Regions from separate parts of the Corynebacterium guangdongense genome, predicted to be linked through region 1. Evidence: predicted binding sites of a transcription regulator. Region 1 holds the regulator's gene; the other holds the start of a gene.
The links. Region 1 encodes LexA, which represses DNA repair genes until DNA is damaged. Its sites were predicted from a motif close to CGAACANNTGTTCG; they were not measured.
Positions count from the first base shown of each region.

Region 2: the regulator LexA is predicted to act here: its motif matches at 2,057-2,070, upstream of CGUA_RS00150 (HNH endonuclease signature motif containing protein).

Region 1 covers NZ_CP047654.1:1,598,940-1,602,386, reverse strand. Annotated here, with positions in the region: gene CGUA_RS07605 (1-phosphofructokinase family hexose kinase) at 1-746, opposite strand, end outside; gene sugR (transcriptional regulator SugR) at 870-1,655, opposite strand; gene lexA (transcriptional repressor LexA) at 1,837-2,559, opposite strand; gene CGUA_RS07590 (hypothetical protein) at 2,787-3,152, shown strand; gene nrdR (transcriptional regulator NrdR) at 3,260-3,447, shown strand, end outside.
Region 2 covers NZ_CP047654.1:27,418-30,864, reverse strand. Annotated here, with positions in the region: gene CGUA_RS00155 (peptidylprolyl isomerase) at 1-366, opposite strand, end outside; gene CGUA_RS00150 (HNH endonuclease signature motif containing protein) at 463-2,037, opposite strand; gene metE (5-methyltetrahydropteroyltriglutamate--homocysteine S-methyltransferase) at 2,198-3,447, opposite strand, start outside.

The sequences.
Region 1 (3,447 bases):
CCCTCCTCGGTGGCCAGCAACGCCCCTGCCCCGCCCAGGGTGACCAGTACCTGGGAGATGCCCTGATCGCGCAGGGCGGCGGTGGCGGCGACAACGGGGGCGAAATCACCCTCGGCGGCCGCGGCCTCCATGTCGTCGCCGCTCCAGTCGGAGCCGACCAGGGTCGCGAGCTCTGCGGAGTTGGGCTTGATCAGGTCGGGCGTGCCCGTGGCGGAACCGTGGACGGTCTCCCACAGTGCCTCCCCCGAGGTGTCGACGGCGATGAAGATCTCCGGACGCTGCGCACGCACCTGCTCGATCACCGTGCTGTACCAGTCCATGTCCAGGCCGGGCGGCAGCGAACCCGCCAGGACGACGGAGGAGGCGTTGTAGGAGGAGATGAGGAAATCCTGGACGAGGAGATCCGCCTCATTCGCCGACAGACGCGCGCCCGGGCCATTGAACTTGGTGGTGGTTCCGTCCGGTTCGGTCACCGTCATGCAGATCCGGACCAGGTCGTGGACGTCGACGTTGTGGAAACGGAAGCCTGACTCCAGTGCGAGGGCGATGAAGGGATCGTTGGCCGGAGCAGGGAAGACCGCCACGGAAGAACGCCCTGCCAGGGCGATGGCGCGGGTGACGTTGATGCCCTTGCCGCCTGCGGTACGCGTCACCTCGTGGGGCCGGTGCACCCGCCCGCGGTGAAGTTCCTCGCTGAGCGCCATCGTCTGGTCGATGCTCGGATTGGGCGTCAAAGTGGTGATCATGGTGCGGCGGTCTCCCTCCCGGCCCCGGCGTGCGGCCGGGAAAGCCTGGCACCAACCGGATGTCTGGGAATGATGTTACCGACTACGCTCACGATCCCCGGCATCCGGAACCGGGGGACAGGCTTACTCGGCGTCGGCGATGATGACGTCGATCTCCCGTTCACGCAGTGCCTCGATGAAGGGCTCCGGGGCCGCCGAGTCCGTGATTATGACGTCGATCTGGTCGATGGCGGCGAAACTGACGAGATAGTCGTTACCGAGTTTGGTCGCGTCGCAGAGCACGACGACCTTATGGGCGTTGGTCACCATCGCGGCCTTGACCGCGGCCTCCTGTGAATCCGCCGTCGACAGGCCGTGGTCCAGGGTCAGGGCGTTGGTTCCCATGAACGCGACGTCCGCGCGCATGAGCGCCAACGTGCGCAGGGCGGTGTCACCGACCACGGCCTGGGTGATGGAGCGGACTTGGCCGCCCAGCAGCTGCACGGAGTCGAGATCCCGGGCTGACAGGCTCAGCGCGATGGGGAGGCTGTTGGTGACCACCGACCACTGGTCGGCCGCCGGGTTCTCCGCCATCAGATCGGCCAGGGCGTTGATGGTGGTGCCGGCGTCGAGGAACACGGACCCGCCCGCCGGGGGGAGGTGCTCGACCGCGGCGCGGGCGATGGCCAGTTTCGCCGAAGGGGCGGAACGGAAGCGGTCATCGAGCGTGAACTCCGTGGTTTGGAAACTTTGGCTGGCCACTGCGCCACCATGAACCCGGTGCACGATGCCTTCGCGGTCGAGTACCGCAAGGTCCCGTCGTATCGTCTCGGCGGTGACACCGAACTTCTCGGCGAGTTCGGTGACGTTGACCCGGCCCTCGACCGCGGTCAACGAGGCAATCTGGCGACGACGTTCCTCGGCGTACATGGTTTCCCCTCCCGTTCGCACTCCCGGACTTTCCGGCATATGACCATTCGGACATTCTGGCCCCATTATTCCCAAACATTCGGACTTTCGCCGAGTCGGGTCCCCAGCGGGGGTGGTGGGAAAACCACGGGCGCCGACCGGTCGCGCCCGGCGCCCGGCGGGCACGCTGGGGGGAGGGCGCTCAGAGCTTGCGCATGACAGAGACGACCTTGCCCATGATCTCGGCGTCGTCACCGGGGATGGGGGAGAAGGCGTCGTTGTGCGGCATCAGCCAGACGCCGGAGGAATCCTTGTGGAACTCCTTGACGGTGGCCTCGCCGTCGAGGAGCGCGGCGACGAAGTCGCCGTTCTCGGCGACCTTCTGCGAGCGGACGACGACCCAGTCGCCCGGCAGGATGCCGGCGTCACGCATGGATTCGCCGACCACCCGGAGCATGTACAGCTCTCCGTCGCCCACCAGGTGGGCGGGCATCGGGTAGTACTCGTCGATGTTCTGTTCGGCGAGGATCGGCGTGCCGGCCGCGATCTGGCCGACGACCGGAACATAGGTGGTGCCGACCGTGTCGTCCGGGGATCCGGCCTTCGCCGGCGCGGCGGCCCGACCGGTCGATGCCGGCGCCGCCGGGCCCATCCCGTTCTCATTCAGGTGACGAATGTCTACGGCGCGGGGTTTGTTGGGATCGCGCTTGAGGAAGCCCTTCTCCTCCAGTTGTTTGAGCTGGTAGGCCACCGAGGAGGTCGAATGCAGGCCACAGGCGTCACCGATCTCCCGGATGCTGGGCGGGTAGCCGCGCAGCACGATGGCGTCACGGATGACCTCGAGAATCCGTCGCTGCCGGTCACTTAGGGTTGCGGCGTCCGGCTTCTGCTTGCCGCTCTTCTTCGCCGTCTTCTTCTCGGCCATGGATGCTCCTGGTTTTGTCGGGCGTTCTGCCGGGTCAAGCAGACGTCACCCTCTTTCCTATCACGAAACTGCACTCATGTTCGAGCAGGATCGCGGAACTGTGGACAAATTTTCGAACGAATGCTTTAATCGAACACACGAGCGGTATCGAACGTGTGAGCGGTTTTGGTCGAACGGTGTCGGCCCGCCCTCGTAGATTTCACCTCAACGCCCCCACAGACAGGACCATGACGATGACCCATTCCTCCGTTCTGAACAGCACCAACCGTCGCCACAACACGTCGATCAGCCGGGTGGTCCCTGCGGCTTCCGTCTGGGAGCCGACGCCGGGCCGGTGCGGCGCACAGGTCGGCGCCCCCGTTCGAACACTCACACCGAACTGCCCCCGGCCACTGTCCGCCACCGAAGGGGAATCTCCCGCCGGGGCTCTCCGGGGCGCCGGCGACATTCGCCGGGAGAACCGGCGAACCTTCCTGCTCGGGGCGGCGCTGGGTTTCACTCTCGTGGCCGGCTCACTGCACCTGCTGGCGGAGGCGGAACCGGCCCTGGAGCCCGGTTACGTCTCCACCGTGACCGCCGAAGTGGCCAAGTAGGCCGGGGTGCTGCGCCGCTCAGCGGCGGCTTCAGTCCCGGTCGGGGCCGGGTCTACACTTGGCCTTCAGCAGTTTTTCCGCCCACCATTCTGAAACGGTGACCCCACGTGTATTGCCCGTTCTGCCACCATGAGCAGTCCCGAGTCATTGATTCCCGCGTCATCGACGCCGGCACCACAATCCGTCGTCGGCGGGAATGCACCTCGTGCCACGGCCGATTCACCACCATGGAGAAGGCCATTCTCCTGGTGGTCAAGCGCAACGGGCTGACCGAGCCCTTCAGCCGGGAAAAACT
Region 2 (3,447 bases), 1.2 Mb from region 1:
CAGGGTGATGAAGAACTGGGAACCGTTGGTGCCCGGGCCGGCGTTGGCCATGGCCAGCAGGTACGGACGGTCGAACTGAAGCTCCGGGTGGAACTCGTCGGCGAAGTTGTAGCCCGGGCCGCCGCGGCCGGTGCCGGTCGGGTCGCCGCCCTGGATCATGAAGCCGTCGATGATGCGGTGGAAGATCGCGTCATCGTAGAACGGGCCCTGGTCCTCGCCCTTGGCGTTGGTGGTGGAGTACGCCTTCTCGCCGGTGGCCAGGCCGATGAAGTTGTCGACGGTGACCGGCGCGTGGTTACCGAACAGTTCGATGACAATGTCACCGTGGTTGGTGTGCATCGTTGCAGTTGCAGTCTTCTGAGTCATGTTTACCAGCTTAGATAATTTTCCCCGGTTCGCGCTTCCCCAGGCCCCGATGTTCGCCAGCAGCGGACAAGGCGCGCGCACCGCGGTGCGCGATTCTCAGTCATCGAACGCCAGCCCATGGACGTCACGCGGCGGCGCGAGATGACCATCGCCCAGCGGCGTCGGTCCCTCGTCATAGGCGACGGTGGTGTCTGGGTTCACCAGCGGGATCGTGCGCTGCCGGGAGGTGAAGGAGCGGCCGCCCGGGAGCCGGAAGTGGATGAGACGGGGATCGGAATCATCGACGTGGATGGTCATCAGCCCCTGCGTAACCAGTGAATGACAGGAACTGCACAAGGGCAGGAGGTTGCCGGGATCCGTGGGGCCGCCTTCGGAATAGGCGTGGATGTGGTGAAACTGCAGGAAGCGGGAGTGGGTGCAGCCGGGGCCGGCGCACTGGTGGTTCCATGCGGTGAGCACGACCTTCTCCACAGCGGTGGAGATGACGCGTTTCAGGGAGCCCATCTCGATGGGCACGCCACGCCAGTCCTGCATGTGGACCCGCAGCGCCCCGTTGATGACCATCGCCAGGACGTCCTCCCTGGTGGTGCCGGTCTGGCTGGGCAGACGGGGCTGGCCGTCCTCCCCGATGATGACGCTGACCTCGGCGCCCGGGGCCCGGATCTCGGACCTGGGCCGGGACAGGAAGGAGCGCAGCATGGTCATGAATGCGCCGAGCATGAGTTTCGATTGCGGTGGTCCGAAGCGGGTCTGGGGAAGCTTGTTCCTGGGACTCTCGGGCGTCGTCGGATCAACCGACTCCTCGTGGACGGGGCCGCCGTCATCGGCCCAGGTCTGGTGGTCCCTGTAATCCCCGGAGCGCTGGTAATCGGCCCAGTCGATGTACTCCTCATCGAGCTCATCGAGAGGATCGAGGATGACGTCGCGGCCGAGCGGCCGGTGGTATGGACGCTCCTCCGTTTCCGTCTCCGGCGGACACTTCTCCTCAATATCTTCCCGCGCCTGCTCGAGTCGGCCGTCGAGGAAGTCCAGCAGCTCCCGGCCCTTGAGCTCCACGGGGACGTCCTCGGCGGTGAGATCACGGAGCATGAGCAGCTCCGCTCCTTTGACGGCTGCCAGGAACTCGGCTGCGTGCCCGGGGTTCAGTCGCATGGAAAAGGAGAGCCAGCCGCTGTCCGGATCCACCCAGAAACGGACGTACTCCTGTGAATCATCGTCCTCGCCGGTGTCCTGGCCGCTGAGTTTTAACCGCAGATCCTCGCAGGTCATGTCCTCCGCCCAGGCGAGAAGCTCCTCCTGGTTCTCCTCTGTTATATATCGGAGCACGATCCGCATCTTCGAATAGGTGAGCCGGCCGGCTAAGAGGTACATGGCGACCAGCGGCCACTGGTGCAGTCGACGGGCCTGGGTGCGAAAGTCCTGGGCCGCGCGGTGGGACTGACCGTGATGGCGGGATAAATAGGAAACACAATTCTTGGCGCCGCGGGACTCTGCGAGATCCCGGGCCTCGAACTCCCCCAGCGCCACCAGGAATCGTGCGCGCTTCCTCTCGGAGGTGTCCAGGGAATGGCTCAGTTCATGATCCAGCCCGTCCGACGACAGGGTGTGGATGTCATGGAGCAGGTCGGCGGCGTGGTCCAGGTCGGCGTCAGCGGTCAGTACGGCAGTCATTGTCATTCCCCCAATGAAACGAACATGCGTTCTATTGCCGTTAAGGTTAGAGGGGGATGGCGACACGGCCCCCATAACGGGGGTGGGGAACGAAAGACCAAGGCAGCAGGCGTCGAGAAGCAGGAAATACCCGCCAGAAGGCGGGCATTCACTGACTGGTCTACAGCGAGGCGACGACCCTGTCGCGGGCCTCGACCAGGTTCTTCAGGGACTCGTTGGTCTCCGCGTAACCGCGGGTCTTCAGACCGCAGTCAGGGTTGACCCACAGGCGCTCGGCCGGGACGTGCTTGAGGGCCGCGGTGAGCAGCTCGGTCAGCTCGTCGACGGACGGGACACGCGGGGAGTGGATGTCCCACACGCCCGGGCCGATGTCGGAGTGGAAGCCCTCGTTGAGGTCGGTGAGCAGCTCCATCTTGGAACGCGCGGCCTCGATGGAGGTGACGTCGGCGTCAAGGGCGGCGACTGCGTCGATGATCTCACCGAACTCCGAGTAGCAGAGGTGGGTGTGGATCTGGGTGGTCGGCTCAGCGTCGACGGCGACCAGACGGAAGGAGCGGATGGACCAGTCCAGGTACTCCGGACGGGCGTCCTTGCGCAGCGGCAGCAGCTCACGCAGGGCCGGCTCATCGATCTGGATGATGTCGATGCCCGCCTCCTCGAGGTCGGCGACCTCGTCGGCGAGAGCCAGCGCGATCTGGTCGGCGGAGACGGAGACCGGGACGTCGTCGCGCTTGAAGGACCAGGCCAGGATGGTGACCGGGCCGGTGAGCATGCCCTTGACAGGCTTGTCGGTCAGGGACTGGGCGTACTTGGCCCACTCGACGGTCATCGCCTCTGGGCGGGAGACGTCGCCGATGACGATCGGCGGACGCACGCAACGGGAGCCGTAGGACTGGACCCAGCCGTTGTCGGTGGAGATGAAGCCGTCCATCTGCTCCGAGAAGTACTGGACCATATCGTTGCGCTCCGGCTCACCGTGCACCAGGACGTCGAGACCGAGGTCCTCCTGCAGCTTGACGACCTCAGCGACCTCGTTCTTCATCGCCTCGGTGTACTGGGCGTCCGTGATGGTCCCGGCGCGGTGGTCGGCGCGGGCCTTGCGGATTTCCTGGGTCTGCGGGAAAGAACCGATCGTGGTGGTCGGCAGTTTCGGCAGACCGAGCTCGGCCTGGGCCTCCTTGCGGCCTTCGAACTGCGGCTCGCGCTGAACCTGGCCCTCCGGCAGCTTGGCGACGCGCGCCGCCACCTCAGCGTTACGGGTGCGCTCGGACTCGGCGCGGGTGCGGACCGCGCGGTCGGCGCGGGCGAAGGCGTCCTCATCCCGGTTGGCCAGTGCCACGGCCTCGGTGATCTTCTCGTCGGCGAAGGCGAGCCAGCCGGCGACGTCGACCGGGATGTTGCTCTCCGCGG